3 regions of the Mesorhizobium sp. ORM8.1 genome follow, and region 1 is predicted to be linked to each of the others. Evidence: riboswitches for the same ligand, from Rfam matches in the RefSeq annotation. Region 1 holds a riboswitch; each other region holds the start of a gene.
What was found. A riboswitch is a leader RNA that binds a small molecule or an ion and turns the genes downstream of it on or off. The one in region 1 is predicted to bind thiamine pyrophosphate.

Region 1 (2,194 bases):
GGGATGCCGATCGAGGCATTCTCGGTGCCTCGGTCGATCTCGGACGGCTCACGCTATGGGCTGATCCAGATTCCCGCCGGCGGAAGCAATACCCCGTTCCATGGCGACCTCGACCTCGCGCAGACCCGGATGACGATCACCGACGGCCGCGAGGTGTTCGCCAAGGCCGTGGAGATGATGACTGACTGCGCGAGAGGTGCGCTCGCTGCAGCCCAAATGCCTCCGCAGGACATCGACCGGTTTGTGCCGCATCAGGCCAATGCGCGCATTTTCGATGCGGTCGGCAGGAACCTCGGCATCCCCGATGAAGCGATCGTCAAGACCATCGTCGAATACGGCAACTCTTCCGCCGCGACGATCCCGCTCTCGCTGTCGCTCTCCCATCGCACGCAGCCGTTTCAGCCGGGTGAGAAGGTTCTTCTGGCGGCTGCGGGTGCGGGTCTCAGCGGCGGCGCCCTCGTGGTCGGGATTTAGCCGAGCGACGCTCGGCCCGGCTAACAGCAAGACTGGCCACATGCGTTGGATGACTGGCCGAAGGCGCTTGACAAGTTAGCGCCGGCCCGTTCAACCTGAGGCATTCACCAGGGGAGTCCCGGCAAGGGGCTGAGATACTGCTGGCTTTTGCGGCGCAGTGACCCGTTGAACCTGATCCAGTTCATACTGGCGTAGGGACGGTGCAAGCGCTTTGCGGGAGTTTACGCCCGAAGTCCTGTTTCGAGCAGGTCGACCAAAGCGTCTTTTCATCCTTCCGGCACAGAACTGGGTCTCCAATGCAACGAGCAAAGGAGCCTCAAGATGAATGCCCTCACCCCCGCCGTCTCGACGGGACCGCTGCCTGCCTCACGCAAAATCCACAAATCCGGTACCATCCACCCGCAGATCAAGGTGCCGATGCGCGAAATCTCCGTCCATCCGACTGCCGGCGAGCCGCCCGTTACCGTCTACGATCCGTCAGGCCCCTATACCGACCCGACGGTCGAAACCAGCATCGAAACCGGCCTTGCCCGGCTTCGCTACGAATGGATCATGTCGCGCAGCGATGTCGAAGCCTATGACGGCCGCCATATCCGGCCCGAAGACAATGGATTTGTCACGGGCGAACGCCTGACGCCGGAGTTTCCGGCCCGTAACCGGCCGCTCAGGGCCAAGGCCGGCAAGGCGGTGACACAGCTCGCCTATGCGCGCGCCGGCATTATCACGCCTGAAATGGAGTTCGTCGCCATCCGCGAGAACCTCGGCCGCGAGATGCTGCGCGGCAAGCTCGAGCGCGACGGCGAAGCCTTCGGCGCGGCGATCCCCGACTTCGTCACGCCCGAATTCGTGCGCGATGAGGTGGCGCGCGGGCGCGCGATCATTCCCGCCAACATCAACCATCCCGAGAGCGAGCCGATGATCATCGGCCGAAATTTCCTGGTGAAGATCAACGCCAATATCGGCAATTCGGCGGTCACCTCCTCGATGGCCGAAGAGGTCGAAAAAATGGTCTGGGCGATCCGCTGGGGCGCCGACACGGTGATGGACCTGTCGACCGGCCGCAACATCCACAACATCCGCGAATGGATCGTGCGCAATGCGCCGGTGCCGATCGGCACGGTGCCGCTCTACCAGGCGCTCGAAAAGGTCAACGGCATTGCCGAGGACCTGACCTGGGAGGTCTACCGCGACACACTGATCGAGCAGGCCGAGCAGGGCGTCGACTATTTCACCATCCACGCCGGCGTGCGGCTGCACTACATCCCGCTGACCGTCGACCGGGTCACGGGCATCGTCTCGCGCGGTGGATCGATCATGGCCAAATGGTGCCTGCACCATCACCGCGAGAGCTTCCTCTACGAGCATTTCGCGGAAATCTGCGACATCTGCCGCGCCTATGACGTGTCCTTCTCGCTTGGCGACGGTCTTCGTCCCGGCTCGATCGCCGACGCCAACGACGCGGCGCAATTCGCCGAACTGGAAACGCTCGGCGAGCTGACGCAGATCGCCTGGGCGAAGGATTGCCAGGTGATGATCGAGGGGCCCGGCCACGTGCCGATGCACAAGATCAAGCAGAACATGGACAAGCAGCTCGCCGTCTGCGGCGAGGCGCCGTTCTATACGCTGGGACCGCTGACGACCGACATCGCGCCAGGCTATGACCACATCACCTCCGGCATTGGTGCTGCCATGATCGGCTGGTTCGGCACCGCCATGCTCT
Region 2 (2,194 bases), 1.5 Mb from region 1:
CCCGGCGAAAGCGCCGCCAATGAGCAAGGCGATGGCCGCAAGCGCGACAACGCCGGCGGTGATGCGGGAGTCAGGACGCTTGGCGGATTGCACGCTGCACCTTGGCGGAATTTACCGAGCGCCGCGTTCCGTCGCGCCCCCTCTGTCCTGCCGGACATCTCCCCCACGAGGGGGAGATCAGCTGTCGCACCGGCTTTCGCCAATCTCCAACGTTGCAATAAGAGGCAGGGCGCCAAAACAGCCAATCTCCCCCTTGTGGGGAGATGTCCGGCAGGACAGAGGGGGGCGCCGTAGAGCGATCATCTTCCGATCATACAGGCAAAGCTACTTGCTCATCACCGCCAGCCACTCATCCACCCAGGCCTTGCGGTTGGCCGCCACCTCCTCCGGGCTGAACAGCAAGGTCTTGGTCGGCTTCACCAGTTTGTCGAAGGCCGGGTTGAGCGGCTTGTCGGTCTTGCCGGCCGGGAACATCCAGTTGGTTTCCGGAATGACGTCCTGGAACTTCGGCCCGGTCATGAAGGCGATGAATTTTTGCGCCAGCGGGTTTTTCGCGCCGGTCGTGGTGATGCCGGCAACTTCGATCTGCAGATACTCGCCTTCCTCGAACGAAGCCGCCTGGTAGCGCTCGGTGTTCTCGGCCACCATGTGGTAAGCCGGCGAGGTCGTGTAGGAGAGCACCATCGGCGCCTCGCCCTTGGTGAACAGGCCGTAGGCTTCGCTCCAGCCCGGCGTCACCGTCAGCACTTTCGTCTTGAGCTTGGCCCAGGCCTCCGGCGCCTTGTCGCCATAGACCGACTTGACCCAGAGCAGCAGGCCCAGCCCCGGCGTCGAGGTGCGCGGATCCTGGATGACGATCTTGTCGGTGCCGGCGCCTTCCACCAGGTCCTTCAGGCTTTTCGGCGGCGTTTTCAGCTTCTGCGTGTCATAGACGACCGCGAAGTACCCGTAGTCGAAGGGCACGAAAACATCGTCGCTCCAGCCGCCCGGAACGTTGCTTGCGGCCACCGCGCCATGCGGCGCGAACAGCCCGCTCGCCTTGGCGTCGGCGGTCAGGTTGGTGTCGAGGCCAAGCACGACATCGGCCTTGGTGCCGGCGCCTTCCAGCTTGACGCGGTTGAGCAGCGCCACGCCGTCGGCAACCGAGACGAATTCGAGATCGCAGCCGCATTCGGCCTCGAATTCCTTCTTCACGGCCGGACCGGGGCCCCAGTCGGCGGTGAAGCTCTCATAGGTATAGACGGTGAGCTTGTCTTTCGCCGCGGCAGGGCACGCCATAAGCGAGACAAGGCCGGTTGCCAGAATAAGATGTGACAGTAGCGAGCGCATCGGCGCCTCCTTCGTTCGAGTGACAAGGAATTGAGGCGTCGGACGGTCCGAAACGTCTAATCCCTCCGCCGGTACAAACCGGATCAGGTTCAGCGGGTTGGCTTTCTGGCCTCTCAGCCGGATCAAGTCCGGCACCCCGTTAGAGCGTTTCGACAGATAGGCCCGGCCGAAGCGGCGCGCAAGCGGAAGTTTGCCGGGCATCTAATGTTCGGATGGCGGCCCTGGAGATGACGTATGGAGCCGCCCGGCTTCCGTTTCACCCGGCGGGCTGGTAAGGGCCACGGCCATGGGCACATTCACCATCCTGCTTGGCGGCGAGCTTATCCGCACACCTCGGCTTGAACGCCAGATCGAAGGCTCGCGCGTCATCGCCGCCGATGCCGGCATCGGCCATGCCCGCATGCTGGGCATCGTGCCGGAATTGTGGGTCGGCGATTTCGATTCGGTGCCGGCCAACCTGCCGGAAAACCTGGCCGCCGTGCCGAAGAGCGTGTTCCCGGCCGAGAAAGACAAGACGGATGGCGAGCTGGCCATCGCCGAAGCGCTGGATCGCGGCGCGACCAGTCTCATTCTCGCCGGCGCCTTCGGCGGCAAGCGGGCCGACCACGCTTTCCTGCATCTGGCGCTTGCCGTGCGCCTGGCTGAGGCGGGCATCACGGTCCTTTTGACCAGCGGCGCCCAGGAAGGCGTTCCCATCCTGCCCGGCAAGGCCGGTTTCGACTACGTCGACGGTACGCTGTTTTCAGTGCTTGGCTTCTCCGACCTGTCCGGCCTGACGGTTACCGGCGCCAAATGGCCGCTCGATCATGTCGAGGTGGCGTTCGGCTCCTCGCTTACTATATCAAACGAGGTCAGAGGCCGGCTC
Region 3 (2,194 bases), 2.0 Mb from region 1:
CAGCATGATTTTTGGCAACAGCCCGAAGCCGAACCACAGCACCACCAGCGGCGCGATCGCCACCAGCGGCAAAGTCTGGCTGGCGATGAGCAAGGGAAACAGCGCGCGGCGCAGGCGCGGCAGGAAATCCACCAGCGCCGAAAAGGTGAAAGCCGCGGCGAGCGAGCAGGCAAAGCCGGCCAGCGTGGCGCGGATGGTGGGGAGTGTTTTCGGCCAGCGCCGCGCGGTTCTCCCAGGCCTGCGCCAAGACGCGGGATGGTGCCGGCAGCACGGTGGGCGCGATGCCGCCGAGGCGGGCGTAGAGCTCCCAGGCGAGGAGCAGGACGGCGAATGCGACGGCGGCGGGGAAGGCTTTGGCGAAGGCCGAGGTGAAGGCTGATCTCCCCCTTGTGGGGGAGATGGCCGGCAGGCCAGAGGGGGGCGCGAAGGAACGCCAACGTCCGATGTTTGCATTGCAGGATTAGGCGAACGCCGCGCGTGTAACCAGTTGATAGGTCGGCGGGACAGCGCCCCCTCTGCCTTGCCAGGCATCTCCCCCACAAGGGGGAGATTGGCCGTCACCGCGTGCTTCGCCAATCTCGGACGATTCCTCTTGCGGCGCGGAATCACACATAACAGCCACCACGCTCTCCTCGACGAACGCGCGCTCAAACCGCGCTTGGGCTGTTCGCCGAAATCGTGATGTCGAGGGTCACATGCCCAGCGCCCGGCCCGAAGCGGCAGAAGGCTTCATTAAGCGTCGCAAACACCGCGCCGGCATCGCCGCGCAGCTTGGTGCAGAAATTCTTGGAGCGATCGAAGACGCCGGAGTTCTTCAGAAAATCGATGCAGCCATAGATCTCGTCCATGTGGTCGCCGGTGCCCATCACATAGAGCGAGAATTGCGCCGCTGTCGGTTGGCCGGTCGAGGGGTTTGCGCGACGGCGCGCAGGGCTGCGGCCTTGCGTTCGTCAAGCGGGATCACCGGGCCCCCGATCTCCTCGGAGCGGCAGATCGGATCGTCGGGCTCACCGGGGCAGCCGCGCGAGACGGCCGCCGAAAGCACGCAGTGCTTGCCGCTTCTGGCCGCCGCCACGAACAGGTCGCGCATGGCCGGGAACAGCACCTCGGGCGGTCCGACCAGAAGCGTCGAGATATCATCGGTCTCGATGCGCAGCTTGTCGCGGTAGGGACCGAGCGCGCCCAACGCGCCGAGGATGACGCCGACGAAATCGTCGGTCATCGGATAAAGGGAAATCTGTGCACCGGAAAACATCGCCCGCCTCGCTCCGCTGGTATTATCCAGATCAGCTTTAGGGTCCGGAAGCTTGCCGCCGCCATCTCAGCCCCGACCATACGGAGCACCCCTGTGGATGCGGAATTTAAGCACTGTTTGCGACGATGGGGAAGCGGTTTTTGCGATCGTCGGTTGGGTCAGGCAGACCATCTCCCCTTAAGGGGAGATGGCCCGTTATAAGATTCTTGCGAATTTCCTATAACGGGCAAATTACCGCTAAATCGTTCAAATTGTACGAATCCCGCTTGACTGCTCTTCGTACATAAAGTACGATTTCTTCTTTGAGGGAATCTCCTTGAGCACCGCCAACCATGCCGCTTTCGCCGACCTCTCCCGCCCTTTGCTGTCGCCTTTGCCGTTGGACGAACGGGAGCGTCTCGCCGGCGCCTGGCGCATGGCGAGCCAGGACATCGCCGACGACATCCGCTTCATCCGGCAATATCTTAAGGTGATTGCCGAGAGGAATGTGCGCCTGTCGACCGGAACGCTGGTGCATGGCAGCGCCTATGTCGCAGCATGCGCGGCATGGCTGCCGGAAACCGAGGCGCGGTATCTGAGAAACCTCAGGCTGATCAGCGAGTGCGAGAGCGCGATGATCGCCGCCGGGGTAAGGTTTGCGAAGTCGAGCGATGCGTGGGATGCGTGAGACCGTAGCCGCTCCGGAGGCCGACCGGGCGCATCGCCACAGCCCTCGGACATAACCTCCCAAGGCGGTCAAACGCACCCTTGCGTGAGCTGTTGAAAATGGACCGGGCCGTCAGGCCTTCTTCTTGGCGGGAGCCTTTGCCTTGGCGGGTTTTTCCGCCTTGGCGGCTTTCGGCTTGCCAGCTTTTGCCGCCGCCTTTTTGGCTTTCGGCTTCTCGCCGTCGACCTCGGCTGTCGCCTGGTCCCAATGCTCCATATGCGAGCCTTCCGGCC

Region 2: another riboswitch for thiamine pyrophosphate. It lies ahead of thiB (thiamine ABC transporter substrate binding subunit); the one in region 1 lies ahead of thiC (phosphomethylpyrimidine synthase ThiC).
Region 3: another riboswitch for thiamine pyrophosphate. It lies ahead of ACVDG8_RS04555 (YkoF family thiamine/hydroxymethylpyrimidine-binding protein); the one in region 1 lies ahead of thiC (phosphomethylpyrimidine synthase ThiC).

The regions. Positions count from the first base shown of each region.
Region 1 covers NZ_CM132600.1:2,913,035-2,915,228, forward strand. Annotated here, with positions in the region: partial or broken gene ACVDG8_RS14820 (beta-ketoacyl-ACP synthase III) at 1-474, shown strand, start outside; TPP riboswitch at 574-690, shown strand; gene thiC (phosphomethylpyrimidine synthase ThiC) at 796-2,194, shown strand, end outside.
Region 2 covers NZ_CM132600.1:4,428,072-4,430,265, reverse strand. Annotated here, with positions in the region: gene thiP (thiamine/thiamine pyrophosphate ABC transporter permease) at 1-93, opposite strand, end outside; gene thiB (thiamine ABC transporter substrate binding subunit) at 325-1,329, opposite strand; TPP riboswitch at 1,373-1,478, opposite strand; gene ACVDG8_RS22270 (thiamine diphosphokinase) at 1,616-2,194, shown strand, end outside.
Region 3 covers NZ_CM132600.1:874,114-876,307, forward strand. Annotated here, with positions in the region: partial or broken gene ACVDG8_RS04550 (ABC transporter permease) at 1-409, opposite strand, end outside; partial or broken gene ACVDG8_RS04555 (YkoF family thiamine/hydroxymethylpyrimidine-binding protein) at 648-1,255, opposite strand; TPP riboswitch at 1,246-1,358, opposite strand; gene ACVDG8_RS04560 (hypothetical protein) at 1,572-1,922, shown strand; gene ACVDG8_RS04565 (DUF2934 domain-containing protein) at 2,034-2,194, opposite strand, start outside.